2 regions of the Lactimicrobium sp. genome follow, and region 1 is predicted to be linked to the other one. Evidence: riboswitches for the same ligand, from Rfam matches in the RefSeq annotation. Region 1 holds a riboswitch; the other holds the start of a gene.

The links. A riboswitch is a leader RNA that binds a small molecule or an ion and turns the genes downstream of it on or off. The one in region 1 is predicted to bind lysine.
Region 2: it holds a riboswitch for lysine, as region 1 does, so the genes downstream of both, SOI44_RS01490 (transporter substrate-binding domain-containing protein) here and dapA (4-hydroxy-tetrahydrodipicolinate synthase) in region 1, are expected to answer to the same signal.

The regions. Positions count from the first base shown of each region.
Region 1 covers NZ_JAZHUW010000007.1:20,750-35,887, reverse strand. The annotation lists gene SOI44_RS03125 (SpaA isopeptide-forming pilin-related protein) at 1-2,426, opposite strand, end outside; gene SOI44_RS03120 (hypothetical protein) at 2,413-2,928, opposite strand; gene SOI44_RS03115 (GGDEF domain-containing protein) at 3,226-4,392, shown strand; gene SOI44_RS03110 (diaminopimelate decarboxylase) at 4,501-5,763, shown strand; gene SOI44_RS03105 (aspartate kinase) at 5,733-7,061, opposite strand; gene SOI44_RS03100 (M20 metallopeptidase family protein) at 7,058-8,206, opposite strand; gene SOI44_RS03095 (pyridoxal phosphate-dependent aminotransferase) at 8,199-9,353, opposite strand; gene dapD (2,3,4,5-tetrahydropyridine-2,6-dicarboxylate N-acetyltransferase) at 9,350-10,042, opposite strand; gene dapB (4-hydroxy-tetrahydrodipicolinate reductase) at 10,039-10,779, opposite strand; gene dapA (4-hydroxy-tetrahydrodipicolinate synthase) at 10,779-11,663, opposite strand; lysine riboswitch at 11,764-11,932, opposite strand; gene ptsP (phosphoenolpyruvate--protein phosphotransferase) at 12,061-13,770, opposite strand; gene SOI44_RS03070 (MG284/MPN403 family protein) at 13,997-14,347, opposite strand; gene hpf (ribosome hibernation-promoting factor, HPF/YfiA family) at 14,502-15,038, opposite strand.
Region 2 covers NZ_JAZHUW010000003.1:44,319-59,456, forward strand. The annotation lists gene SOI44_RS01465 (FtsK/SpoIIIE domain-containing protein) at 1-3,502, shown strand, start outside; gene SOI44_RS01470 (hypothetical protein) at 3,507-3,761, shown strand; gene SOI44_RS01475 (radical SAM/SPASM domain-containing protein) at 3,758-4,588, opposite strand; gene SOI44_RS01480 (amino acid ABC transporter ATP-binding protein) at 4,646-5,383, opposite strand; gene SOI44_RS01485 (amino acid ABC transporter permease) at 5,383-6,159, opposite strand; gene SOI44_RS01490 (transporter substrate-binding domain-containing protein) at 6,179-7,030, opposite strand; lysine riboswitch at 7,093-7,257, opposite strand; gene truB (tRNA pseudouridine(55) synthase TruB) at 7,399-8,238, shown strand; gene SOI44_RS01500 (bifunctional riboflavin kinase/FAD synthetase) at 8,238-9,161, shown strand; gene SOI44_RS01505 (NOL1/NOP2/sun family putative RNA methylase) at 9,154-10,476, shown strand; gene SOI44_RS01510 (hypothetical protein) at 10,485-11,855, shown strand; gene SOI44_RS01515 (Asp23/Gls24 family envelope stress response protein) at 11,906-12,232, shown strand; gene infC (translation initiation factor IF-3) at 12,414-12,962, shown strand; gene SOI44_RS01525 (bL35 family ribosomal protein) at 12,981-13,202, shown strand; gene rplT (50S ribosomal protein L20) at 13,220-13,576, shown strand; tRNA gene SOI44_RS01535 (tRNA-Glu) at 13,639-13,713, shown strand; gene gltX (glutamate--tRNA ligase) at 13,809-15,138, opposite strand, start outside.

The DNA.
Region 1 (15,138 bases):
GTATTCGGATCATTAGACAGTGTGTAAGCTCTATTTGCCGCAATACTACCATCAATGATCAGTTGCATTGTATATGTTTCATTAGCAGCCTGAGTAGCGTCAAGTCCCTCAACCTTCTTGGATACAGCAACCGTTCCATCCGGTACAGGCGGAATGTTGACCTTCATCTTCAGATTGGAGGCACCTGCTCCCCGCTCAAAATAGAAGATATCAATTTTATGGACAGTACCTGCGGCAAATGTATTACCTACCCAAGTCGTAGTTCCTAGTCTGCCAGCATCAGAATACTGCTGGTAAATCGTTGTAGACGATCCATAATCAACTTTATCTGATTTATTTATATTCGTGAATGTCACAATACCAGTACGGAAGTTGATTGAACCGCTCTGAGCGTCATGAATACCACCAAGATCCAGGACAAGCACGCCATCAATATAGACAAGCATGTCATCATCTCCAGTGAACTCATAGACCATATCATTGCCATTTACCTGGCCATTGACAGGCTGATAGAATTCTGCGGTTGCATGCATGCCAAACCCATAGTCCACTGGTTCATTCATTCCATAGAGAGCTTCATTGTAACGATCAGAACCTGTAGAAAGTTCATTGCCCTGATCATCATACAGATTGTGATTAACCACACTGTTGAGATTCAGACTATTATATGGAAGAAAATTTCCTCTTTGATAAAAGAAACTACTGCCACTATTGGGAGATCCTAGCTGTGTTGACACAAGGAACGTATTGTTGCTCTGCAGTGAAGCAAACCTCTCTGCACTGTTATAATAGAAATATCCTGTAGCATCATAGGAATCCTGATTGAACAAATGATTAACTTCCACTGCCTCTGAAAACTGTGCGCTCAGTGAGGCGTTGGAGTGTAAGAAATATGGATAGCCACTGGAATTCAATGTATTTCCATAAATTCTCTGTGACAGCATTCCTGTATTGTTGTCATAACTGCCGATATTGCTGTTCCATCTTTCGTCCATATTTACCATATAAATATGGAAACCTAACGCTTTACTGTCGACAGTATCCGTTGTTGTTAATGATGTTTCAACCTTATCATAAACAATATAAATATTATTAGAAGATAGCTCTTTTCCGCTATTCCTGGACGTATACCATTTATTTCCGGAATAATAAACAGCATTAGTGATTTTTGTACCAATGTATGAATCCAAATGAACTATAGGATTTTGATAACCAGAAATTGAAATAGCCTGCTGTGATAAATCATAGCTGGTTTTATTAGTCCCAGTTAATGTTTTGGAATCTGCAATGCTCTTTCCCTTATTGTCTACATAGTTAATAGTTAATGGCTCAGCTATCTTTTCATAAACTACATAGATCGTTCTGGAAGACATATAGTTCCACTGATAATAATTACCCGAGTAATACCAATTGTTGCCTCTGTAATATACAGTTCCATCAATTTCTGTACCATTGTAAGACCCCACATGAATCGTAGGATTCTGATAGCCATCAATTGATTTAGCATTAGACAGGTCATATGTCGTATCTCTTGAGCCATCCAACGTTTCAGAACTTGCAATATTGTTTCCGCTCTGGTCAACATAGTTAATCGTTAGCGTAGATTTATTGTCATAGGCCATCACATACGTTGAGAAACTATCAGCCTTAAAATCCGCCTCAATGTCATTTCCAGATGTACGGATATAACCTTCTGTATTCTCATCATTGTCCGCAACCTTTTCCGGTGTAAGAGATCCATCCTCTTCTTCCCTGAGGTGAGTTACCTGAAGAGAAGACTGGTCAATGTCCTCATTGGCTGCATCTTTCATGACAACAGAAACGGATACCTGGCCGTTTGGCTCTACTTCCTGGCCATTGCTGTTTTCAAATCTGATATCAAGAGCGAGCATGCCATCCTGACTGCTGCCGTTCTGGTCCATTGTTTCCTGGACCTTCTTATAATCGTCTGAGTCTTCTTCAAGCAGTGATACGACAAGTGTCACTGACTCACTGAAGGCACCTTCTGCTGTTTCCACATGGACTTTGATATTGTCCTTTTCAGCATCGAAGGATGTCGGTGAAACATAGGCCTGTTCTTTCGCCGGTGTTTCTGTGACTTCCTGTACTGGTGCTGCCTGCTCTGCTGCAGGTGTGCTTTCTGCCTGTGGCTCTTCTGGCTGTACCGCAGGTTCTGCTGTTTCAACTGTTTCAGTTGTCTCTGCTGCTTCTGTAACAGTTGTTTCTGAAGCGGCCGGTGTTACTTCAGCTTCTGCTGTTGGCTGTGCTTCAGGCGTTGATGCTGGCGCTTCCTCATCAATCACTTCTGCAGGATCGACGCTGCCTTCATCCGCCATTACCACACTCTGCTGAATCATGGTAGTGAACATGACGGAGAATGACAGCAGGAATGCCAGGAATCCTTTCATCCATTTACTGATTTTCATTTTGTCCTCCCTGGTTGAATCCGTTTTGAATTGCTTGGGCGCTGGCAGCGAGTTCTGATGCCTTTCCACTGCTCATTGCCTGCGCCGGAATGACGCTTCCATCTGGCAGTTTCATCAGCAGGGTACCCTCCCCGCTGGCTTTGATCGAAGCAATGGCACGGCCACTGTCTTCTGATGCAAACATCCTCCAGAAACTGCTGGACGCATCGCTCATCTGTGTTTCCAGATAACTGGAGTATTGAAGCGATACATCCTGGTGCGTGTTGTCATAAGAAATCATCACTGCTTTATATCCGTGTAACAGAATCAGGGCATTGCTCTGCGTGCCGTTATTACCAAGCCATGCGTCCTGAATCTCTGCCGCTTGCACTGCCGCAGATGTTTCCTCACTTGTAAAAGGAACCTGCGGCGTTTGGTTGGCATGCAGATCAGCGCGCACAGCAAGAAATACAATGGCTGCCATGACGCCATAGACGATGACAATTGATAACTTTCGGATCATGAGCGTGAATCTTTCTCCTGGTTACATAATAAAAAGGAGTGGATTTTCACAACAGTGCCAAAAGCGTACGGAATTCGTACCACTTCCGTTGTTGACAAAAAGATATTATTAAACGGGTACAGACAAAGATTGAGTATCACAATCAGGTTATGGCTGCTCTTGAGTTGTAATAATATGTATGTCGAAGATACTCATCTGTGCAAAAGTACCATCATGCTATAATCAGGTCATCTCATAGAAAAGAGAACAGATTTGATACGGATTATCTGTCCTCTCTTTCTGATAAGTGAAATTCAAATGATGGAAAATTATCTGATGACATATTTTGCTGAAATTCATCTGGTCTGTCTTGGCATTCTGCTGCTGATGGCCGTACATACAGATCACTCTGGAAAAATGCTGACAGGACAGCTGTACAGCCGGATCCTGGCATCCATTGCCCTGGCCGGACTTCTTTATACTGTATTGATCATTCTTGTTCATACGGGCAGTGCTTCAGACTTCATCCTGTTACTGCTGCATTCCGGCTTTGTATTTCTATCCGTAACAAGTGTGTTCTGGTGGGTATATTACATGGAAAGCAAGCGGCACAGTCCCATTGTCTATAACCGCATTGCCTGCTATGCCTGTGCAAGTCCTACAGTAATACTTGGCATTCTGCTGCTTGTAAATCTGAAGGTTCCCTTCCTGTTTGTCTGGGACAACGCAGTTCTCGCATCCAATCGCGGGGCCTGGCTTGTTGAAGCAATTGTAGTTTTCTATTCGCTTGGTGAATCCATCCGCTATCTGCACTGGCTGCATCAGGAAAAGGATATCGGCTATCAGGATGCTTATGTTGTCCCAGCCCAGCTGTTGTTTGTGTTTATGCCGATGGCCGCTGCCTGCATTCAGACCATGCTGTATCAGGTACCTGTTTTTGTGCCGATCATGACGCTTGCACTGCTGCAGGAGTATCTGAATGAATCCGAAAGCAGAATATCGGCGGATCCATTGACTGGATTAAACAACCGGCTGGTGCTGATGAACCGCATGCACGGTATTCTCAGCCAAAGAACACCAGCAGATATGGCCCTGGTGATCATTGACATTGACCACTTCAAAAGCATCAATGATACGTATGGGCATGCCATTGGCGATGCGGCATTATGCCAGTGTGCGGATGGTCTACGAGCGGTATGCCATGGTGATTACCGACGGGCTTTGATCAGCCGCTATGGCGGGGATGAATTCATGCTTCTGCTGCCGCTTGAAAAATACAGTGATCTTGACAGACTGAAAAAGCTGATTCAAAAGGAAATGGATCATCAGTGTGAAATCCACCATACACCTTATGCACTGCAGGTCAGTATCGGCGCAGCTCTGCTGTCTGATGAAATCCATTCTGAAAAGCAGTGGATTGAAGCAGCGGATCAGCAGATGTATGAAGAAAAAGCACAGCATCATCAGAAAGAAAACAGAAAATAAGCGTTAAGGCAGATGAATCACAGCATGCACTGTAATTCAATCTGCCTTTCTTTGTTGCATAATGACTTTCATCTGTGGTAAACATGGTTGCAATAAAGGAGAACCGCCATGAAGAAGCCTTTTGTTTCAGATGAGAAAATCAGGGAAATTGCCAGTCAGTATCCAACTCCCTTCTATTTATATGATGAAGAAGGCATCCGGAAAACGGATTCTCTTGTCAAGCAGGCCTTTGCCTGGAATCCGGGATACCGGGAATATTTCGCGGTCAAGGCTCTACCAAATCCGTACATTCTGAAAATCATGCAGGATCTTGGCAATGGCCTGGACTGCTCTTCCTATACGGAACTATTGATGGCAAAGCGGCTTGGCTTTTCCGGCCGTGATATCATGTTTTCCTCCAATGATACCCCTGCCCAGGATTTTGTGCTGGCAAAACAGATGAATGTACTGGTCAACTTTGATGATATCGGCCACATCGCTTTCTTTGAAAATTGTGCCGGTTCTTTGCCTGAAACAGTGTGCTGCCGGTACAACCAGGGCGGTGTCTTTCAGGCTGGCAGAAGCAAGGAAGGCTTTCAGGTCATGGATACTCCGGGTGAATCCAAGTTTGGCATGACCAGAGAACAGATCTTCTCCTCCTTTAAAATTCTGCAGAAAAAGGGTGTCAAAGACTTCGGCCTGCATGCTTTTCTGGCTTCCAATACCCTTTCCAATGACTATTATCCTTCTCTTGCCCGCATCATCTTTTCCCTGGCGGTGGATCTGCACCGTCAGCTTGGCGTGCATATTGCCTTTGTCAATCTGTCCGGAGGCGTTGGCATCCCCTATCGTCCTGAAGACAAGGAAAATGATATTCTTGCCATCGGTGCGGGTGTCAAACAGGCATATGATGAAATTCTGGTGCCGGCCGGCATGAATGATGTTTCGATCTTTACGGAAATGGGACGCTATATGACCGGGCCGCATGGGTGTCTTGTCACCCGTGTGCTGCACAAGAAAAAGACATATCGGGAATATCTTGGCGTGGATGCCAATTCCTGCAATCTGATGCGGCCTGCCATGTATGGTGCCTATCACCACATTACAGTTGTCGGCAAGGAAGATCTGCCATGTGATCATGTGTATGATGTGACCGGCAATCTGTGTGAGAACAATGACAAGCTTGCTGTGCAAAGAAAAATGCCACAGACTGATGTGGGTGATCTGTTGATCATCCATGATACCGGTGCCCATGGTTTTTCGATGGGATATAACTATAATGGCAGGCTGCGCAGTGCGGAACTGCTGTTAAAAAAAGACGGATCTGTCATTGAGATCCGCCGGGCTGAAACACCTGAAGACTATTTTGCGACACTTCGCTGGCCAAAGTGATCCTCTTCTGTCAATCCTTTGTGAATGACTCTGATGGTCTTTTCAAAGTCTGCTTCGTTAACGCCGATAATTACATTGAGTTCACTGAAGCCAACATCAATCATACGTACGTTGATATTGGCATCGGCAATCAGGCTGAAGATCTTAGCCGCAAAACCAATGTGTCCCACAATGCCCTGGCCTACCACGGCAATCAATGCAATGCCATCTTCGATGAACAGTTTATCGGGATGCAGCTGATCCTGCAGATCATGCAATAGATCCTGACGGCAGTTCTGCAAATCTGCGGTTGGTACAAGCAGTGACATCGTATCTATTGAAGTCGGATTGTGCTCAAAGGAAACATGATGATCCGCCAATACCTGTAATACCTTTGCTCCAAAACCAATCTGTGTATTCATCATGGCTTTCTCGATCTGGATGTTCGAGAAGCCTTTTTTACCGGCAATACCGGTCATAGCCTGAGGGGAACCTGTCCGCTTTGCTTCAGAAACGATCCAGGTGCCTTTGATCTCTGGGTGGTTGGTATTGCGCAGATTGATGGGAATGCCGGCATTGCGGCAAGGGAAGACTGCTTCTTCCTGCAGCATGCCTGCACCCATATAGGAAAGCTCCCGCAATTCCTGATAGGACACCATGGCAATTGGTTTGGCTTCTGGCACAAGCTTTGGATCTGCGGTCAGAATGCCATCCACATCCGTCCAGTTTTCATATACATCTGCGTTCACGGCTCTGGCTGCCAGAGCACCCGTCACATCAGAGCCGCCTCTGCCAAAGACATCAATCTTTCCTTCTTCATCACTGCCATAGAAGCCAGGAATGACACCGTTTGGATGAGACAGCATTTCTTTCTTCATGAAGCGGTACGTCAATGGTTCAATGAGCTGATGGTGTTCATCAAAGAAGATCATTTCGGCTGCCTCCAGAAACGGCCATTCCATATATGCTGCAAAGATCTTTGCATTCAGGTATTCACCACGGCTGACAAGCCAGGCTGTACTGCCCGTGTCCAGCTGCTTCTCAATCTGATCAAATTCATGGTCCAGATCAAAGGAAATCCCTGTATCACTGACAATCTCTGCATAGCGTGCTTTGATCTTTGCAAGAATCACTGAAGCATGACGGTCTTTGTCCAGTGCATACAGCAGGTCTGTGACTTTGGTGTCCCCTTCAAACCGTTTCCCCGGCGCGGAAACAACCACATATCTTCTTTCGGGATCCGAAAGCAGAATGTCCTTCACCTTTTTCAGCTGGCTGGCATTGCAGCATGATGTGCCGCCGAACTTACATACGATCATTTCTGATGTTCCTTTCCATATGCTTCCACAATGGCAGCGTGCATCATTGCCCCGATCGCCAGACTGTTTTCGTCCGGATTGAACATAGGGCTGTGCAGGCCGAAACCGATGCCGGTGCCAAGATGGAAGAAACTGCCAGGTCTTTGTAACAGGTATTCCCCGAAGTCTTCGGTAGTCATAACAGTTTCTTCTTTGATGCAGTGCTCTTTGCCTAGCAGCTGCTGTGCAGTCTGCGCCACAAGCATTGTTTCATTGCTGCTGTTAACTACACCAGGATAGCCTGCATGCATCTGGATGTCTGCTTCCACAGAAAGTTCTCTGGCGATTGCCTGGATCTTCTGTTCAGCTTCCTGCATGAGCTGTTTTCTTCTTTGTGTACTGCAGACGCGGATGATGCCGCCAAAGGATACACAGGAAGGGATGACATTGCGGACCGTACCGCCCTGGAAGGTACCGATGGTGACGACCTGACGGTTTTCACCTGTACCCTTTGTCATTTCCTTCAGAGCACAGCACATTCTGGCTGCAGCATACAGACTGTCACTTCCCTTTTCCGGCTGGGCGCCATGGCATCCCTGTCCTTTCACGGTGACATCAAAGGTTGCGGCAGCCGCATAGAAACCGCCTGCCTTGTATCCGATGGTTCCTTCCGGAAGAGAAGGATCACAATGCAGACCAAAGACGGCATCCACATGATCCAGTGCACCGGCCGCAATCATTCGTTTTGCTCCGCCGTCTCCTTCTTCATCCGGCTGAAAGACAAAACGAACAGATCCTGTATACCAGTCTTCATGTTCTTTGAGCATTCTGGCTGCGCCAAGCAAGGCGGCCATATGGAGATCATGGCCGCAGGCATGCATGATATCCTTGTTACAGGAAGCATAGGGAAGATTGGTTTCTTCCTGGATGGACAGTGCATCGATATCACTCCGCAGCATCACCATGGGATTTCCTTTTTGGATCGTGGCAATGATGCCGGTTCCACATACCCTTGTATGCTGTATTTTCAGGCCATCCAGGACCTGTTCTATTCTTCCGGCGGTTTCCTGTTCTTGATTGCCAAGTTCCGGATGGGCATGAAACTGCCTTCGCAGATCAATCATCCATGGCAGCAGGTTTCTGGCTTCACTTTTCCAATCATGCATGCTTATTCTCCCGCAGTGTTTCAACAAACTGCTTCATGCGTACCATGGCCTCTTTAAGATCTGTTTCTTTTACACAGCTGGAAAGACGCACATAGCCTGCCATGCCAAAGGCACTGCCTGGCACCGCAGCCACACCTGCTTTCTGGATCATCCGGGTACAGAAGGTTTCATCATCCATGCCGAATTCTTTGATGCATGGAAACAGATAGAAAGCACCCTGAGGCTCCATGACCGGCAGGCGCATATCCAGCAATGCTTTATACAGGAACATACTGCGCTGCTCATAGACATCCCGCATGGAGGATGGATCATAGTCCAGTGCCTTGATACAAGCTTTCTGGAACAGAGATGGCGGACAGCTGATGGCATAGATATGCACTTTCAGCATGGCGTCAATGAATTCTTTTGCACCGCAGACATAGCCCATCCGCCAGCCGGTCATGGCATAGGGCTTGGAAAAGCTCTGCACCAGAATGCACTGATCCTGTATATCCGGATATGCCAGCAGCGAAGGCACACTGCCCTGAAAGCTCAGCTGTTCATAGACTGCATCAATGACGGCATACATCGGATGATTCTGCAGGATGGCATGTATGGCCTGGATACTTTGTTTGTTCAGAATGGTTCCGGTAGGATTGTTGGGTGAGTTAAGGATGATGGCCTTTGTTTTCGGGCTGACTGCCTGTTTCAGCATCTGTTCTGTGATCTGGAAATTGGCAGAAGACAGATCCAGAAAGACAGGCTTTGCCCCGCACAGATAGACCAGATTGACATAGGCGGGATAGGCTGGCAGTGGGATGATGACTTCATCTTCCGGATTCAGGATGGTATAGAACGAGGAAAACAAAGCTTCAGAGGCGCCGATTGTGATGACAACATTGTCCTTTGTGTATTGTGTCCCATGCCGGTTGTTTTCAAACTGGGCTGCTTTGGTACGCAGGGCATCACTGCCGGCATTGGGGCAGTAATGTGTTTCATTGTTGTCAGCGGATCTGATCAGTTCATTGGTAATGCATGCCGGTGTATCAAAGTCCGGTTCTCCGATTGTTAAAGAGATACAGCCGGGTGTCTGTTTGGCCAGGGTATTGAAGGCACGGATGCGGCTGGTACCGACTGCCTGCAGTCTGTTGTTCAACGTCAGGCTCATAGATTGCGCAGGCTTTCCTGCAGGGCAGTGGCACTGTCAGTCCTGGCATCACGCATCTTGACGATTTTTGCCGGGCATCCTGCCACAACCGCATTGGCGGGCACATCATCAATGACAACGGCACCTGCTGCCACAACGGCATTTTCGCCAACTTCCACCCCTTCAATGACAACGGCATTGGCACCAACCAGCACATGATCATGGATGGTAACCGGCTTTGCACTGGCGGGTTCAATGACACCTGCCAGTACGGCACCGGCGCCGATATGGCAATGGCTGCCGACAATGGCCCTGCCGCCGACCACCGCATTCATATCAATCATGGTACCTGCTCCAATGACGGCACCGATGTTAATGACAGCACCCATCATGATGACGGCATTATCACCGATTTCCACATGGTCACGTATTAACGCACCCGGTTCAATGCGGGCATGCAGGTCTCTGAGCTGAAGTAAGGGAACAGCAGAATTGCGGCGGTCTTCCAGCACTTCCAGAGAAAGGATCTTGTCTTTGTTGGCTTCCAGGATCCCCTTCAGCTCTTCCCAGTCGCCAAAAACCACCTTGTCACTCTCTCCATACACTCTGGCATTGCCATAATCGATAGGTTTCTTTTCTTTGACAAAGAGCTGAACCGGTGTCTTCTTCTTCGCTTCTGATATGAAGCGGATCACTTCTTCTGTATTCATCCTGCTAACATCTCCTTCATCGTATACAGGCCTGCTTTCTGGCGAACCAGGAATCTGGCTGCCTGCAGTGCACCTTTGGCAAACAAAGAGCGGTCATAGGCATGATGGCACAGCACAAGTTCTTCCTCACCATTGCGGATATGTACTTCATGGGTGCCGGTTTCATTGCCAATCCGCAGACTGTGAATGCCGATCTCATGGGGATCCCGCTTTCCGTTTTCATGTCTGCCGATGTTATACCAGGCATCCGGCCGTACTTCTTTGACAGCATCAGCCAGCATCAAGGCTGTACCGGAAGGTACATCCTGCTTGTCGTGGTGATGAACCTCAACGATCTCCACATCCGCATCCGGAAACATCTTCACAGCATCCTTCACCATGTTTGCAAGCAAGGCAATGCCAACACTTGTATTACCGGTAAAAAAGATGGGAATCTGCTTGGCAGCACTGGCAATCATTTCTTTTTCCTGTGGCGTGTGGCCGGTGGTAGCAATCACGGCTGGTACATTATGTGCAATGCACCAGTGTAATAAATCACTGACAGTGCTGTGATGGGAGAAGTCAATGACCACATCTACTTTTTCGCTTACCTTTGCAAAGCTGCTGTAACAGTGGGTTTCAGGATTGTCCAAACAGCTTCTTGATACCGCTGCAGCTAACTGTTCTGTTTCCTGCTGTATTTGATCCTGCAGGATCTTTCCCATTCTGCCATTGGCGCCGCTGACAATGATTCTCATCAAAGACCCACCTCCTGCATTCTTTGCATCAGTGTGTTTTCATGTTCTGGTTCCATTGGTACAAGCGGCAGCCGCAGAGTGTTGGTGCCATAGCCCATCTTTGCCATGGCAGTCTTGACGGGAATCGGGTTGGTCTCGCAGAACAGAGCATGAATCAATGGCAGATACTGCAGCTGCATCTTTCTTGCCTTCTGGATATCGCCGGAAAGGTAAGCATGAACCATGGCAGAGGTTTCCTTCGGCAGAAGATTGGACAAGACGGAAATGACACCCTGGCCGCCGAGGCTGAGGATTGGAATGATCTGATCATCATTGCCGGAATAGATCGTAAAGCCATCTGTGACAGAGGCAGCGATATCAGCAATGGCAGAGATATTGCCGGAGGCTTCCTTGATGGCATCAATGTGCGGATAGCTGGAAAGTTCTGCCACGGTGGCCGGTGCCAGGGAAATACCAGTGCGGCTTGGCACATTGTAAAGAATCAATGGCTTTGTGGACGCATCCGCAATCATCTGATACATCCTGATGAGGCCTTTCTGGGTTGTCTTGTTGTAGTACGGTGTTACAACCAGGCAGGCATCATAGCCAACCTCACAGGCATACTTGGTCAGATCACAGGCATAGGCAGTGTCATTGGAGCCAGTGCCGGCAATCATGGGAATTCTGCCCTTTGCCTGCTGAAAAGCAAACCTGAGTACTTCTCTGTGTTCTTCATCTGAAAGTGTGGATCCTTCTCCGCTTGTACCGGCGATTAACAAAGCATCGATGCCCTGTTCAATCTGCCAGTCAATCAGTCTGCCCATTGCCTGGTAGTCAACACTTCCATCTGTTCTCATCGGGGTGATCAGGGCGGTGGCTGCACCGCGGAATACTGGTTCTTTCATGCGTAATATCCTCCTTACCGCTGAGCTGCAAATGAGGATAAAAAATGCCGGTTTGCAGAAACGCAAGCCGGTATTCATCGCATTCTCCCTTTTGGGACTACAATCCGATAGTTCTCCGCTTACGCGACAGTCATACAGATCTTCTCTGTATGCCCAGATCAGAGTGCGCTGCTCTGTCTTCGGCAGTCTTTCCTTTCAGTCAGACACCCGGTACTGCGCATACCGCTTTGTGTCAGCCTACTCTTTCCGACTGCGCCTCTATCCTGCTGTTGCAGTATTCAGTTTTGAAAGAATTGTAACACCGCATGAATATATGTCAATATCTTTCAGAAAGTTTTCATATATGCATAAGAAAACCACACCGGCATACCAGTGTGGTCTTCAAAACAGTTATCAATTATGCACCAATGGTCTTCTTGACGAGTGCTTCAACTTCTTCAGCTGTATCCAGCTCAACTGCCTGGGCAGCCATCTTCTTCATTTCCTCATAGCTGAGGGCATTGATCATCTTTCTAGCACGCAGGATGGATGTTGCACTCATGGAGAACTCATCCAAACCAAGGCCGAGCAGTACCGGTGCAGCGATTTCATCGCCTGCCATCTCACCGCACATACCGCACCACTTGCCATGCTTGTGAGCACCATCGATGGTGTTCTTGACAAGACGCAGGATGGACGGATTGAGCGGCTGATACAGATAGGAAACAGCCTGGCTCATACGGTCAGCAGCCATGGAATACTGAATCAGGTCATTTGTGCCGATGGAGAAGAAATCAGCATACTTGGCCAGCTGATCTGCCAGCACAGCCGCAGCCGGGATCTCAATCATGCAGCCGACTTCGACATCATCACCGACTTTAACGCCTTCATTGATGAGCTTTGCTCTTTCTTCATCATAGAGTGCTCTTGCTTCCTTGAATTCGTTGACTGTTGCAATCATCGGGAACATGATGCACAGATGGCCAAAGGCACTTGCTCGAAGCAGGGCACGCAGCTGGGTGCGGAAAATATCCTTTCTCTGCAGGCAGAAACGAATGGCACGCACACCGAGGAACGGGTTCATTTCAGCCGGGAATGTATAATACTTCAGCTTCTTATCGCCGCCGATATCCAGTGTACGGATGACAACCGGCTTGCCATTCATGCCTTCCAGCACCTGCTTGTAAGCCGCAAACTGTGTATCTTCATCCGGGAAATCGTTCTCACTCTTCATGTACAGGAATTCTGTTCTGAACAGGCCGACACCTTCGCCGCCATTGTTCAAAACACCTTCTACATCGGCCGGAGAGCCAATGTTGCCAACCAGCAGAACCTTATGGCCATCCGTGGAAACGGACGGCTTGTCCTTCATGGCCTTCAGAGCTTCCTTTTCCTTCTGGAATTCTTCAGCCTTCTGCTTGTAGGCAGCCACTTCATCCTCGCTCGGGTTGACGATGACTTCACCCTTCAAAGCATCCAGGATGATCGTATCGCCGTTTTCAACGGAATCCAGGATTCCCTTGACACCGACAACAGCCGGGATTTCCAGAGATCTTGCCATGATGGCAGAATGGCTTGTGCGGCCGCCTACCTCAGTAGCGAAGCCCTTGGCAAATTCCTTGTTCAAAGAACCTGTATCACTCGGAGTCAGATCTTCAGCAACGATGATGACCGGCTGATCCAGGGTAGACAGGTTCGGGATTTCCTTGCCTGCCAGGTTGCACTGCAGACGGAAGGAAACATCCTTGATATCTGCAGCTCTGCCCTTCATGTATTCATCCTCCATAGCTTCAAACATGGCAACCATGTTATCGGAAACGGTCTTGGCAGCAAACTCAGCATTTTCCTTGTTGTTCTTGATCTCGTCCTCAATCATGGAACGGAAATCAGGATCATTTGCCATCATCAGATGGGCATCAAAGATGGCCAGTTCCTCTTCCTTGAGATGCTTGCTGGCAACTTCCTTGATGTGCTCAATGTCTGATACTGTCTTCTTGAAGGCAGCATCCAGTTTCTTCAGTTCTGCTTCCGGATCGGCATCCTTCTTCTGGATATCCAGTACCGGCTGTACAAGTTTGTAGGCTTTTGCAACGGCAATTCCCTGCGACGCAGCAATTCCTTTAAGCATTTGATTTCTCCTCCTTCAGGCATCGGTCAATGCGGTTCATCACACCCTGCAGGCATGGACCGGAAGATCATGTCATACGTCCGGCCTGTTCCAGACAGAAATATGCCTGTTGCAGACATTGAATACCCATTTTGGAAAAAGATGGATCAGATCGTATGGCAGCAGTGATTCCTGTCATGCGGCATGTGATGCAATGGACCATACCATACAAGAATATTAACACTCGTCAAATATGAAGGCAATGCAGGAATTCGCCGATTGCCTCCTTCCGCTTGCGGTAGAATGTCGTCCTGCTCCAGTAGCCAAGATACCAGTCTTTATCGGTTTTATGGAGAAACTCTTCGTTGATGATCTGCCGGGTGGATGGTGAGCAGTCAGCCAGTGCCCGCTCAATCAGACAGACATACGAATGGTCCGCATTATAGGTCAGCCTTGCTTCACTGATCCCCTCCATCCGGCACAGGTCCAGCCGCATCAGACAGCGGCGGTAATTGCGGGCCAGATATGCCATCATGATTTCTTCCTTCGGTTTCTGCTTTCTCTCACCCATGGCCGGCTCCTTTCCAACATGCCCCATTGTTTTTTCTCATCATTTTTCATGAACCTCCTGAAGGGATCATAGCGGCTTGACTTTTCAGATGGAAAGCGCTTCCGGCATCTCTGGAGAATGATCTGTCTCCATCTCCAGAAGGCATAGAAAAAGGAAGACGTCTGGGTCTTCCTGTGATGCCTCAGCGGCTGTTATCTACCTCAATGAGGCCATACTTGCCATCATTGCGGCGGTAGGCAACAGAAATCTTGCCGGTTTCCTCATCTGTATAGATGTAGAAGTCATGGTTGGAAAGTTCCATCTGCAGGATGGCATCATCCAGATCCATCTCATCTGCAGTGATGGACTTTGTCTTGACAAGTACTTCCTGCTGTTCCTCGTTCTGCTCATCTTCCTGGGCAAAGGCAACTGCAAGGTTTTCCTTGTGGCGTCTTGACAGACGTGTCTTCTGTCTTCTGATCTGATCTTCCAGCTTGTCAATGGCTCTGTCAACGGCTGCATAGAAGTCATCATCTACGACTTCTGTACGCAGAATGCCAACCTTGGTTGGAATCGTGACCTCAACTTTCTGTCCCTTCGGATATACCCTTGCCACAACTCTTGCAATCGTGTTGGGATCAATCAGAAGATACTTGTCGAGCGTTGAAAGCTTCTTCTCGATCTGTTCCCTCATCGCCGGGGTTACCGAAACATTCTTTCCAATAATTTCAAACCGCATATATGACACCTCCTGTCTATTGACGTATAGCGGTGCGCATGGCTTTTTAATGATAACTTGATACTTCCCTCTCTGTTTTTATTATAGCCATCATACCTTT
Region 2 (15,138 bases), on a different contig from region 1:
CATTGTGACAATTGGCTCCGCTTTGGAAAATGATATCTACCTGCAGGATGAACATGTTCTTCCTTCGCAGTTTCAGATTCATATGATGTCCCACAAAATCTATTCGGCAGAAGGCAGCCAGAAAGGCTATCTCAATGGCAGAGCATTGGAACGGGAAGAATCTTTTACAGATGGAATGGTGCTGCAGATTCTGAATCTGCGCATCATTCTTTCATCTTCCTTCCTGATGATCAATCAGGGAGCGAATATCTTCTGCTCTCTGGATGCATACCATCCGGACTGCCAGGTGCACATGATCCGTGATCTGCAGCCGCTGCATTTTGCGCGCAGCGTATTTCCAGAAGTGACCATGATGCCGGAAAGGATTGAAGCACCCAAGAAGCAGGAAATGATCCCGGAAGAAGGCAGACCATTGTTTCTGATGATGGGACCGCCGCTGATGATGGCCATTGGGGCTTTGACAATGGGATCTTTGAGTGCATGGAACAGCTATCTTGATGGCAGAACAATACTGCAGGTATTGCCAATGGTTCTGCTGCCGGGACTGATGGCAGTCAGTACGCTTCTGTTTACACCATTGAACCGGCTGTATGAGAAAAGCCGCAGAAATAAACAACAAAAAACAAATGAAGAAGCATACAAGGATGCCTGCCTGCAGCTCATTTCGCAATGGGAAAAGACAGCCGGAAATTATCAGAAACAGTGTGAGGAACTGTGGCCTTCACCATGCTATCTGCGCAAAGACATTGATCAGATGCGGCATCTTTCCTGCCTGGACCCATTGGATTCAAGGTTCTATCAGGTACACTGCGGCATGCGTGACAACCCTGTCCAATGCAGTGAAACAAACATTCAGGATACTCTGCTTCAGAAGGTTCCCACGATTCCGTTTGTTTTTTCCATTGCAGAAGGCATGACACAGATTCAGGATGACAGCCCGGAAAAAACAATCCAGAACAGTATTCTGCTGCAGCTGCTGTGCCGCCACAGTCCCAGGGACCTTTCCCTCATTTTTGTCCTGGAACATCCTGATGATTTCCCATCAGCCATGATGATTCCACATGCGCGTTATAAAGGCAGACGGCTGATCATGTCTCTGGAAACCTATGAAAGCAAAGGCATCCAGATGGAAGAAGGAAGGCATGCTTTGACGGTCTGCTTTGCCCGGTGTGAAGTTTCGATGCAGGGGAAACGCATGCTTGTTTTTTCGAATGTCTTTCAGCCGCATGCAGACCGTGTGCTGCAGTATGACAACTGCCGCGGCCAGCTGGTTGAACGCCATAGCCAGAAGGTGATTCCGTTTGTCTCACCTGCATGGAATGGGCTGGATCTTTTGAAAATAAGCAGTGCTATGGCCTGGGGAAACCTTGCGGATGACTTCCAGAAAAAACGGACCTTCCTACAGATGCATGGCATGGAAGAGCCACGGGAAGCTGACATCTGTGCCCGCTGGCAGAAAAACCATGCCAGAAGAAATCTGAAAGCACTGATTGGCGCAAAAGGACAGCGGCTGATCAGTCTGGATCTGCATGAACACCAGGATGGTCCCCATGGCCTGATTGCCGGCACAACCGGATCCGGCAAGAGTGAGCTGATCCTGACAATGCTGCTGTCACTGGCTGTCACCTATTCTCCTCAGGATGTACAGATAGCCGTGATCGATTTCAAAGGCAATACGCTTGCCCAGGCTTTGACCATGCCGAATGGCAGATTGATCCCGCATGTGGCAGGTGTGCTGTCCAACCTGGAAGCCCACCATGCAGACCGTGCGATCGTCTCACTGCAGAATGAATGCCGTAACAGACAGAAACTGTTTGTCCGCCTGCATGAAAAAACAGGTGAAAACATCAATGATCTGGATGCATACCGGGCATCATGGAAACCGGAAACAGGCCTTCCATATCTTGGCCACCTGGTTGTAGTCATTGATGAATTTGCCCAGTTGAAGCAGGAGATGCTCGTTTTCATGGATGATCTGATTGCCATGGCAAGAATCGGCAGGTCACTTGGCATTCATCTGATCCTGGCAACCCAGAAACCAGCTGGTGTTATCAATGATCAGATCTGGGCAAATACCCGTTTTAAAATCTGTCTGCGCGTACAGGATGAACAGGATTCCCGTGAAGTTATCAAGGATCCCTGTGCCATCAGCCTGCAGGCACCAGGCAGCTTTTATCTCAAGCGTGATCAGCAGCTGCTGATGGGACAGGCCGGCTATGTCAACGGACCATGTGCCAATACAAAAGACGGTATCCAGCAGCTCTCTGTCTTTGGCGAAGTCATCGCTGAAAGCAGGCATCATCCCATCGTTACCGAGCGCATGCTGGTCCTCAATGCACTGTCAAAAGCGCAGAAAGAAACCGGCCTGCAGGCTGAAAAGCTGTGGCTGGATGAGCCTGGAAAGCTGAATGGCTGTGATATCAGAGGCAGAAATGTCATCGGCATTCTGGATGATTACTGGCACCATGTCCACCGTCCTTATCTCCGTAAAGAAATGACAGCCCTCTTTGGTGAACATGCCAAAAGTAAAGATGCCTTCTTTGATCTGCTTGTGCACAAATGCGTGATCGATGCAGACAAAGAAGAAATCTATGTCATTGCCCCAAAGCAGGATACTGACCGTTATGCTTCTATGACCGGTATTTCCGGTGTCATTGACCATCAGGATGAAGACAGACTGCTCCTGCTGAACCGCCATCTTGAACAAAGCAGAACAAAAGCCGTTCTTTTCATCAAGGATTACCGCACGCTTGCCTGTGACAGCCAGAAAAAAGGGCAGATGCTGCACAGGTGGATTCAGCACCATCAGGAAATGCACCTGTCTGTCTGCATCTTTGCGGCCAATGCATCATTGGTTCAGTATCAGGACCTGCTCTGCTTCCAGCAGCGGATTGTACTTGGCTGTTCCAACCGCCAGGAAGCCGGCATGATTTTTGAAATGCCATCTGGTGAGCTGCCTGAAAAAGAAGGAAAGGCATGGGTGAAGGATCATGAGCATCTGCTGCAGATCAGCTGGCCAAAGGTGGATGAACATCTGATTTGTGAAAGAAAGGCACCATGGATACTGCCGGTGATGCCGCCATCCATCAAAGCGAATGCATGCTCCGATGACGGCATAGTCATTGGCATTTCCTGTCAGGATTTCAGATGGAAAACCATACCGCATGACAAACTGTTGATCGTTACCGGTCTGTCCTTGCAGAAAGCAGAGAATTTTCTGCTTGCTCTGCAGCAGCAGAACGTACCGTCTGCGATTGGCTTCAAGCAGCTTGGCGGCATGGTCAAAGGTGTTGTCTTTGTGCCATTGCATGAGATTGCAAAATGTCTGATGGAAGAATACAGCATCCTGTTTGCTGGCAATGGCCTGAAGCATCAGTACACACTGCATGCAAAACTGGAAGAAGATCTTTCCCCTGAGGAAGGCATGCTGTTTGCAGATGGCGGTTATGAAAAAATCCGCCTGATTGAGGCGGACCGGGAAGAGGAAACAGAGAAGGAGTGATGAAATGTCACAGCAGATTACCGTGTTTCTTTTTGTGGCAGTCATGCAGAAATGGTATGAATGCAGAGTGAATTGCGCCATGAACTTTCAAAGTGTATATGCAGCTTTGATTGAAATGAATGCAGTCCAGGATGGCTGGCAGCTTCAGGAAAGCAGAGAGCCAGCTGTCTTTGAATATGCCAGCGGCAGACAGTGTGATACAGATATCTCTCTGTCGGCCTGCGGTGTTGTGGATGGCATGTCCTTTCTGTTGTTCTAATCAAAGCGGTGATGAAAGGTACACTGCTGACAATATGGCTCCACAAGCATATGGGACCGGATTCCCTTAACCATATCGAGATAGCGCCTTGAAGAAAGCAGAGCGGCAAGCGATGCCTCATGCAGATTACCAAAGGCAATATGGCCATCATAGTCAAGACAGCAGGGCACCAGTGTGCCATCAGAAAGAATGGCAATCTGATCTACGGCGCCATGGCAGCGGCCTTTGCAGCAGGGAACAGTTTCTTCCTGTCCGGGCCAGGAAAAGGCATTGTCAAAGTCCACAAAGACATGCGGCATAATCTGATAATTGGCTTTGCGCACTGATGGCACAAAGGTATAGTGATCCTGCAGATACTGCAGGATCTTCTGCGCATGATCACGGGCAAGCACATCATCCCGCCAGAAACGGATTTCTACTGTAGGATGTTCAGCTGCACTTGCCTGTTTCATCATCTGTGTCAGAACATCTTTCAATTGATTCATATCACCATTCTGAAATGGTGCTGACTGCAGAGAAACAGACAGTTTGCGCAGGGAAGAATGATCCAGAAGAGATGGATGCAGATAGAGCAGAGAGCCATTGGTGACAAGCTGAACCTTCATGCCGTACTGATCGCAGAGATTCATGATTGTTTCAAAATCCGGATGCAGCAATGGTTCTCCCTGTACATGCAGATAGATATAATCTGTATAGTTTTTCACCTGTGGCAGCAAAGACTCAAAAAAAGCAGGAGACATGTTTTCCGGTGCGCGGTGATGGCGGGCACAGAAGGCACATTTCAGATTGCACTTGTTGGTAATTTCCAGATAAACGCGTTTGATCATGAGGATGATAATACAGCGGAATCAGGCATAAAAAAAGAGGCACTGCCTCTTTTGAGATTAATGCTGAATGAAACTGCGCAGGAACGCTTTGGTAATTTCACTGTCAGGTGACTGAAACAGCTTCTGGGGCGTTCCCTGTTCCTCAATAATGCCATTGTTCATGAAGACAACCCGGTCAGAAACATCTCTGGCAAAGGACATCTCATGGGTAACAACAATCATGGTCAATCCTTCTTTGGCAAGATCTTTCATGACATTAAGAACTTCACCAACCATCTCCGGATCCAGGGCACTTGTCGGCTCATCAAACAGCATCAGCTTGGGATCCTGGCACAATGCTCTGGCAATAGCAACACGCTGTTTCTGGCCGCCGGAGATCTGTCTGACATCTGCCTGTGCAAAGTCAGCCATACCGACCTTATCCAGCAGCGCCATTGCTTTTTCCTCCGCTTCTTTGCGGGATCTGTGGAGTACCTTCATCTGCGGCTTGACACAGTTTTCCAGCACATTCATGTTATTGAACAGATTGAACTGCTGGAAGCACATGCCAACCTTCGCACGATAGGCATTGACATTCTTTGTTTTGAGGATGTCCTGACCAAAAACCTTGATTGTGCCGCTGTCCGGCTTTTCCAGCAGGTTGATGCAGCGCAGCAGGGTAGACTTACCTGAACCGGAACGGCCGATCAGGCAGACAACTTCGCCTTCATTGACATTGAAATCGATGCCTTTCAATACTTCCAGACTGCCGAAGCTCTTATGAATATCTTCAATTTGTACTAACGGTTCACTCATTACAGGGCTCCTTTTGTTGTGTTCTTACGTCTGGCAAGTTTGATGCTTTCAGGCGAAGTATCGCTCATCGGCAGGGTGACTTTGCTGCCTTTGTTCATACGCTTTTCAATCGCATTGAGAATCACGGTCGCAATCAGGTTGAGGATGAGATAAATCATTGCCTCAATGAAGTAAGTCTCTGTGAAGTGGAAGGTTGTACCAGCAATGGACTTTGCCTGGAACATCAGTTCGGTGATGGAGATGATCATCAGTACCGAGGAATCCTTGATATTGACAATCAGCTCATTGCCGATGGCAGGGAAGGCATTGCGCACAGCCTGCGGCAGGACAACTGAGATCATCGTCTGGGCATTGGACATGCCAAGAGATCTGGCTGCTTCTGTCTGTCCGGGATCCACTGCCTGAATGCCAGAGCGGATAATCTCTGCCATATAGGCACCGGTATTGATGGAAATAACTGTTAATGCAGCCTGCAGCGCTGTCCAGTTGAATACATGCAGCAGTGCATAATAGAAGAACAGAGCCTGAACCATCATTGGTGTTCCACGGAAGATGGTGATGTAGATATTGGCCAGAATATCGAAGAATTTTTTGACGAAACGGGCAGGCTTTGGTGTTGTGTAATCCGGTTTCACTGCCCGCAGTCCGCCAACCAGCAGACCAATCAGATAACCGCATACTGTACCAACGATAGCAACCAGCAGAGTTGTGCGGATGCCAAGAAGCAGGCTGGACCAGTAAGTCCTGAGAATATCAATGACGTTCTGAATAAACATGAATACTTCCTGTCAGCCCTTAATCCTGAGATGCCGGCTGGTTCTTGACAGCCGTCTCCATCATCTGTTCACGCTCATCATCAGAAATGGTATCAAGAGCACTCTGCAGAGAATCCAGCAGATCCTTGTCATCCTTGCGTACTGCCACAGATACAGACGCGTCCTTGTCAGCACCTGTGAAGCCCTTGCCATCTTCAAATGTAATGTAAGTCAGATCCGGATTTGCTTCGACAACACCCTTGGCAACCGGCAGCTCAGATGTGACTGCATCCACCGCACCGGACTGCAGTGCCTGAATGGCAGCCGGGAATGTTTCGGCGCCAGGCTGGTGCTGTACATTCGGAATCTGATCAATGATCGTATCATACAGTGTGTTCAGCTGACCAACGACCTTCTTGCCGGAGAAATCCTCAAGTGATGTCGCATTGGCAAGATCAGAATTCTTTTCAACGATGATGACTTCTGTAGATACATAATACGGTGTTGTGAAGGCAACTTCCTTTTCACGCTCTTCCGTATCGGTCATACCAGCGATGATGGCATCAATCTGATTGTTCTGCAGAGACAGAATCAGGTTGTCCCAGTCAAGCTTTACGATCTTGACCTGCTTGTTTGTCTTTTCAGCCAGCTTTTCTGCCATCATGACATCATAGCCGTCACAATAATCAACACTGGTAATCTGCTGGGAAGTATCGGTCTTCTCCGTAGTTGTCCAGTTATACGGTGCATAGTTGCATTCCATGCCAACCCGAAGGGTATTGGCATCCGCAGTTGCCGAAGCAGATGCGGCAGCAGCGGAGCCAGAACCACAGCCTGCCAGCAGAACAGCACATAATGCAGAAACAGAAACAGAGCGAATTGCGTTTTTCATTTTCTTTTCCTCCCGAAATAAGAAAACCGTATGCTATTACACACACGGTTTATTTACATCCGGTAAGTAATAGCGCCTCTTCTTGCGAAGGAGTGGCTGAGATGTTTTCCCAACCCCCACGCTGCATGCCTGCCGGCATACACGTTCGGCGGTGATTGCCTTTCTCTCCGTTCACAGCCCGCCGGCTCCAGGAGGTACTCATCTGCACCGCAACCTCTATTCAGTTTTCTTGTGTAAAATGTAGCACTATGAAAAATATTGTCAACTGCCATTTGTAATAAATTTCAGCCAGATTGGCTACCATGACATTCATACAATTGCAGCAGAGACCGGATGATTACGCATGGATATGTTATAATGAGCCCGCTATGGACGCTGTATTATTGCTCAATAAACCCGCTGGCATGACCAGCTTTGCCGCAGTCCGCAAGTGCCGCAGTCTGATGCAGGAAAAAAAGGCAGGACATACCGGAACCCTTGATCCCAATGCCCAGGGACTGATGATCGTACTGCTTGGCCGCTATACAAAACTTGCCCCGTACTGCATATGCAATCATAAGCATTACATTGCTGAATTTGTGTTTGGCAAGCAAACCGATACCCAGGATATCTGGGGAAACATTCTGCAGGAAAGCGCGCCCCGGCCGGTCTCACAGGCCCAGCTCGATGAAGCATGCATTCCATTTACCGGTGATATCCTGCAGGTGCCGCCTATGTATTCTGCCATTAAAATCAATGGCCAGAAACTGGTGGATCTTGCCCGCAGGGGCAGGGAAGTAGAACGGGCGCCAAGACCTGTGCACATCAGCTCTCTTTCTGTCACAAAAGTAAAAGACAATCTCTATCAGATGGATGCGGTTGTCTCTTCCGGCACTTATATCCGCACCCTGATTCAGGATTACTGCCATGCTCTGGGACAGATCGGAACAATGACATCCCTGCGCCGGGTATCCATTGAGAATATCAACCTGGACCAGGCAGCTGATTTTGACTGCCTGGAAAAGGGCATTGTTTCACCATTACAGGTCATTGATCCAGCCTGGCTGCAGGTGGATGGGAGTCCTTATGAAAAAGAAATCCGCTGCGGCAAGCCGCTGCAGCTGGATGTATCTTCATCCCGAATCATGCTGTGCAGCCACGATGATGTCCTGGCTGCCTATGAGAAAAAAGAAGATGGCCTGTACCACTGCCAAAGGGGGTTGTTCTGATGCGCATTATCCGCGTGAGTCTATCAAATCTGAAGAAAAGCAAGACACCAATGTGTGCCTGTATCGGCTATTTTGACGGCCTGCACAGAGGCCATCAGAAACTGCTGGCAGAAACCACTGCCATGGCAAAGCGCCACAATTGTGAAACCGGCATGATCACTTTTGACCCGGATCCCTGGGTTGTCATCAAAGGCATGCAGCATGTGCGCCACATCTCCACGATGCGCCAGCGCATGAACCTGGCGGTCAAGCTTGGCATGGACAACATCATCCTGCTGGAATTCACCCGTGAAATGAGTGAACTTTCACCCCAGGATTTCATTGACAAGGTGCTCGGCTCTTTGAATCTGAAGGGACTTGTATGCGGCTTTGATTTCCACTTTGCCTACAAAGGAAGCGGCGATATAGAATTCCTTAAGACACACGTTCCTTATGAGGTAGAAGTTGTTCCACCGGTTGAAGACGAACATGGCAAGATCTCTTCCACCCGCATTTCCCAGTGCATTGTAGAAGGCAGAATGGAAGAAGCACAGGAAATGCTTGGCTATCCGTTTGCCATAGAAGGAAAGGTTGTCCATGGACGCCACCGCGGCACGGGCATGGGCTTCCCGACTGCCAACGTGGAATTTGATGATGAATACCTGCTGCCCAAGACCGGTGTCTATGCCGGTATGGCAACCGTTGGCCGCAGATCCTACCAGGCGATGATCAACCTGGGCCGCAATCCTACGTTCAATGACATTGACCATCTTTCTCTGGAGGCATACCTGATTGATTTCTCCGGCGATCTGTATGACCGCCACATCAGCCTGGCTTTTCTGAAATATATCCGTCCGGAGATCCGCTTTCAGAACAAGGACAACCTGATCATGCAGATGGAACAGGATTTACGGGATATCAAAGACTATTTTGATCATGAATGATACTTATAGAAAACGTATGCAGACACTGCTTGGCGCTGAACAGTGCCAGCAGTATTTTGATCTGCTTGACACCGAGCCCAGACGTGGTTTCCGTGTCAATACTCTGAAAATCGACGATGACAGCCTGTTTGCTTTGACACACCTTGAAAGGGAGAAGACACCGTTTGCAGTCAACGGCTACTATCTGCATGGGGAAACCGGCCTTGGTGCTACCCCAGCTGGTGTTGCCGGTCTTTTCTATATGCAGGAGCCAAGTGCATCTGCTGCTGTTACCATCCTGCACCCGGAAAAAGGCATGAAGGTACTGGATCTTTGTGCAGCCCCGGGCTCCAAGAGCACCCAGATTGCTGAGATGCTGGATCATACCGGCATGCTTGTCACCAATGAGATCAATACAAAACGGGCAGGCGTGCTGCTGGAGAATATTGAGCGCTGCGGCACCGCCAATGCGATGGTATTAAACAGTGATACCAAACATGTGGCGGATGCTTTTCCTTCCTTTTTTGATGCCGTGCTTTGTGATGCGCCATGCTCCGGAGAAGGAATGATGCGCAAAAATGAAGAGGCACGCCGCCAGTGGAGTGAAAAGCTTGTGGCCGAGTGTGCAGCCCTGCAGAAAGAAATACTGGACAATGCCTATGCATGCCTGAAAAGCGGCGGGAAGATGGTGTATTCCACCTGTACCTTTGCCCCGGAAGAGAATGAACTGCAGATTTCATCCTTCCTGCAGCGCCATCCTGACATGCATACCGTCCGTATCGATGTTCCCTTTGGCAGGGAAGCACTTGCGTATCCCGGCCATACGGAATATGCAAGGCGCATCTATCCAATGGATGGCGGCGAAGGCCACTTCATCTGCCTGATGGAAAAAGATGACAGAAAAGAAATTGTTCCATCCGTAGGACTGATCAAGTCTGAGCAGATTCCTGCCTGTGCCTCTAAATTTTTCAAAGAAAATCTCACAAAGCCGTACCCCTATATGCTTTCTGTACGGGGCAGAATCTATGGCGGTACTTCGCCATTTTATCAGGCTGCCGGATGCCGGCTGATGCGCCATCAGGTCTTCCTCGGGGAAGAGCGCTATGGCCGCTTTGAACCTTCCCATAACCTGTTTACTTCTGCCTGGGGCAGCTTTGTGCACAAAGTGGATCTCAGTGATGATGAAGTATGCCACTACCTGCGCGGAGAGGTCATTCCAAGAGCCATGGACAGGGGCTGGTATGCCGTCTGCTTCAAAGGCTATGTGCTGGGCGGTGCCCACAGTGATGGGAAGATGCTGAAGAATAAGTATCCAAAGGCGCTGCGCCTGAGGTAATGCAAAACATGGAAATGAAATTATTTGAATTCATTGATGATACGATCAATTACTATAACCTGCATAAAGCAGGCTATGAGTATGTCATGGGACAGCTGAAACAGTTCTGTCAGATCCTCTGCCAGGATGATAAAGATGCCGTTGTCGCACTGACCAGCCGCATCAAGGCTGAGGATTCTCTCAAGGAAAAGCTGATCCGCAACCAGTTCTATCTGCAGTGCAAAGATGGTGAGGATGCCATTGCCCATCTGTCTGATCTGATTGGCATTACAATACAGTGCCGTTTCATCCGCAATGAGAACGAGATCTACCAGCATCTGTTCCGCCATTTTGATCAGCCGGAAACCGGCTATGCCCATGCAAAGGAAAATGAAAACTGCTGGCTGAACCTGCGCATGCCCCAGCCCCAGTACCAGCGCAATGGCTTTACCATTTACCGGCTGGACGGATATTATCTGTTTAATGGCACGAAAGTAAACTATGAACTGCAGATCAAGTCCATGGTCCATAATTTCTGGAGTGATATCGAACATCAGGTTGTTTACAAGAATCCTGACTTTGTTGTGTATGACCGTTTCAATAAATCCATGCTGGGTGCCATCCGGGACAATCTGGATGTTGTCGACCGTCAGCTGGAGATCATGTACAACGAAATCTCTGATGAATCAAGCCGTAAGCAGATCGGCATGGATGAAAAGGGATTCAAGGTATTTACCGCGCAGAGTATCAACGAACTTGTCAACCGCAAGATGATTGAGTCGGTCGGCTTCACCACGGATTTCAAGAAGTGCAGCGCCATTCTCGCCCAATACATTTATATCCGTGACTTTGTAAACGGCACCCATAACCGCGAGATGATGGTTGACTACCTGGAACATCTCAACTATCTTGCCCAGAGTGAGATTGACTTTAAACAGGAAATCTTTCTGGAAAAGCCATACATGAGTGACGATGTCTTCTGCAGCAAGCTCGGTACATACTGGCAGTCCATCATGAATACGGACTTCCAGTGGCATATCTTCTTTGCCATGCTGTTTTCCATTCAGCCTGGCAATAACTTTGAAGACCTGGATGACTTTGTCCATGTCATTGAACGGCTGCTTGTACAGCCAGGCTGGTTTGCCGGAACCTTCCCGAAGTATTCAGAACGAGAGAAAAAACAGGCCCATGATGCCTTGCTTTCTGTCCTTGCGGAAGGACTGATCAGCTGCGGCAGGGTAGATATTGTTCATGAAGACAATCTGCATAAAGTTATGGAAATCTTCCGGAAGTTTGTGAATTTCTGTGAGGAGCGGTATCCGGACTATGACAGTTTTGCCAGCAGTGAGAAAGCAGTGCGGACAACACTTTTGCATCAGATCGGTATCATTTTCCAATAGGTGCCTTGAAGGAAGATGCTATAATAAACAACAGAAAAAGGAGCAGTAATATGGCGCAGGATTATGTAATTCTTGACAAGAAAAATGAGAATGGAATGATTGCCATCAATAAATCGGTCTTTGAGTCGATTGCTGAGATCAGCATTGGTGATATTGAAAACGCTGTGGCAGTGAAGGAAACACGTTTTTCCAAACCAGTATCTGTCAGAATTGACAAGGGTGAGCTGCTTGTGACAGCAGACATCAAGGTGAAGTATGGTGCCAATGTCAATGCAACGGCGGAACTGCTGCAGAATAAGATCTATGAGAATATTCTGTTCATGACCGGATACAAGGCATCAGATGTTACGGTGAATGTCACAGGATTTGAGATTTAACTTGACAAAGAGACAGTAACAGAGTTTAATAGACAGGTAATCTGAAAGACGGAAAGAAGAAGCACCGCTTCTCACCCGAGTATCCCATGGGATCTGGGTAGAAATGCCGAAGAAACGATTTAGGAATCCAAGGCAGGTGCGTGTATCCGTACCTGTTTTTCAGTTATATGAGGAGGTTTGCTTGGCAAAGTACAGAAGAAGCAGCAGTAACGGTAGAAAAGGACCGGAAGACCTGGTTAACGAAGCAATTCGTTTCCGGGAAGTTCTCGTCATTGGACCAGATGGTGAACAGCTTGGCACAATGACGCGTCGCGAGGCACTCGATAAAGCATATGACATGAATCTGGATCTTCTTTGTGTTGCGCCGAATGCCAAAGTCCCGGTCTGCAAGACCCTCGACTATGGCAAGTATCACTTTGAAGCACAGAAGAAAGCCAGAGAAGCGAAGAAGAACCAGCATGTTACGGAAGTGAAGGCACTGCGTGTCTCACCGGTAATCGACCAGCATGATTTTGATACCAAACTGGAACGTTCCCGTGCGTGGATCGAAGATGGACAGAAAGTCCGCATCGATATGAAGTTCAGGGGAAGAATGATTACCCGTCAGGAAGTCGGACGTGAAATTATGCATAAGTTCATGGACGGTATTTCTGATATTGCGAATGTTGAGAAAGCCCCCAGCATGGAGGGAAACACAATGTCTGTTGTGTTTGCTCCGAAGAAGAAATAAGGAAAAGGAGAAGTCACTATGAAAGCAAAAGCAAGAAAGCCCAAGAAGATCAGAATGAAGACAAAGAAGACCTTCGCTAAGCGTTCTAAGATTACCGGCAGCGGCAAGCTCGCTACAAGCCACAACTACATTTCGCATTTTGCAGCTAACAAGACTCACAAGCAGAAGATGCATCTGAGAAAGCGCACAACTGCAGACAAGACAGATTTCAAGCGTGACAAGCAGCTGCTGCAGGGTTAATTGGAGGATAGGCAAAGATGAGAGTTAAAGGATCAACACCTACACGTAATAGACGTAAGAAGGTTTTAAAGCTTGCCAAGGGTTATTTTGGCAGCAAACATCTGCTCTACAGGACAGCCAATGAGCAGGTCATGCGTTCCCAGCGCTATGCATTCGCTGGCAGAAAGCAGACAAAGAGAGACATGCGCAAGCTCTGGATTGCCAGAATCAACGCAGCTGTACGTCCTTATGATCTGTCCTACAGCAAGTTCATGCATGGTCTGAAGCTGGCCAACATCAACATCAACAGAAAGATGCTGTCCGAGATCGCCATTCATGACGAGAAGGGCTTCAAGGATCTGGTTGACGCATCTAAAAATGCGCTGAACGCATAAAAAAAGATTGCTTTACTTTTCTGTCTGTAGTAATATAGGCAGGCACGAGGGAAACCTCGTATGGCGAGTTGGTGAAGCGGCTTAACACACCGCCCTCTCAAGGCGGCATTTCACGGGTCCGAATCCCGTACTCGTCACTGATTAGATTCCGAAAGGAATCTTTTTTTATATCCATCTTTCACCCAGACACAAAAAAACCGGCTTTTCAGCCAGTTCTTACTTCTTCTCTTGATTATGCCTGTTCTGCCGTTTCCTTTTCCAGCTGGGCAATGGAAAGATCCAGCCGGCGCAGTGTTTCCTTCTTGCCAAGAATCTCGGCAATCTCAATCGCACCGCCCGGTGTAAACTGCTTGCCGGAAATAGCAAGACGCAGCGGGAACAGAACCTGTCCATTCTTCAGACCCATCTGCTTTGGCAGAGCAAGCAGAACTTCATGCAGATGATCCTGCGTCCAGTCTTTCTCATCAATCTTCTCAAGAGCCTCTTTTGCTGCTTTCAGGGAGGTCAGAGATACGGGCAGCGTTGTCTTCATCTTCTTGTTTACATAGAGATCTGTAGAGAAAGAAGGGAAGACATCGAAGAAATCAACCATCTCCGGAATCTCAGTCAGCGTATTGGCACGCTGCTGCAGAATTGCCGCAATCTTCTTCCCGTCAAAGTTTCCTTTGACACCCTGCTCAATATACGGCTTGACCAGGTTGTAGTAACTGTCGAGATCCATGTTTCTTAACCACATGCCATTGATCCACTTCAGTTTCTCCGGATCAAAGATCGCACCGACTTTACCGATTCTCTTGACGTTGAATGCCTTGGCAAGCTCATCCAGTGTAAAGATCTCACGGTCATCCTCAGGTGACCAGCCAAGCAGGGCAATGTAGTTCAGAATTGCCTCAGGCAGATATCCCTTGGCAACCAGATCCTGGAAGGACGCATCGCCATTACGCTTGGACAGCTTGTGGTGTTCATCCTTCATGACCGGCGGGCAGTGGATATAACGCGGAATATCCCAGCCGAACGCGTTATAGATCAGATTGTACTTCGGCGTGGAAGAAAGATACTCCATACCTCTGACAACATCGGTAATGCCCATTAGGTGGTCATCCACAACGTTGGCAAAATTATAGGTCGGGAAGCCATCACTCTTGATCAGAATCTGCTCATCCAGTGTTTCATTGTCAACCGTGATGCGGCCGAATACTTCATCATCAAAGGATGTTGTACCGGTTTCCGGAATGGTCTGACGAATGGTGAAAGGTTCACCAGCCGCAATCCGCTTCTCTGCTTCCTCAATGGTCAGCTTCTTGCACGGATCATCATACTTGAAGGATTCTCCACGGGCTTCCTGCAGCTCTCTCTGGGCATTGATCATGTCCTCGTCACAGAAACAATAGTGGGCACCGCCAAGCCGGACCAGCTCCTTGGCATACTTCATATACAGACCGCTCTTGACACGCTCAGACTGCACATACGGACCAACTGGACCGCCGACATCCGGCCCCTCATCATGATCCAGATGGCACTGCTTCAGGGTCTCATAAATGATATCTGTTGCGCCTTCTACA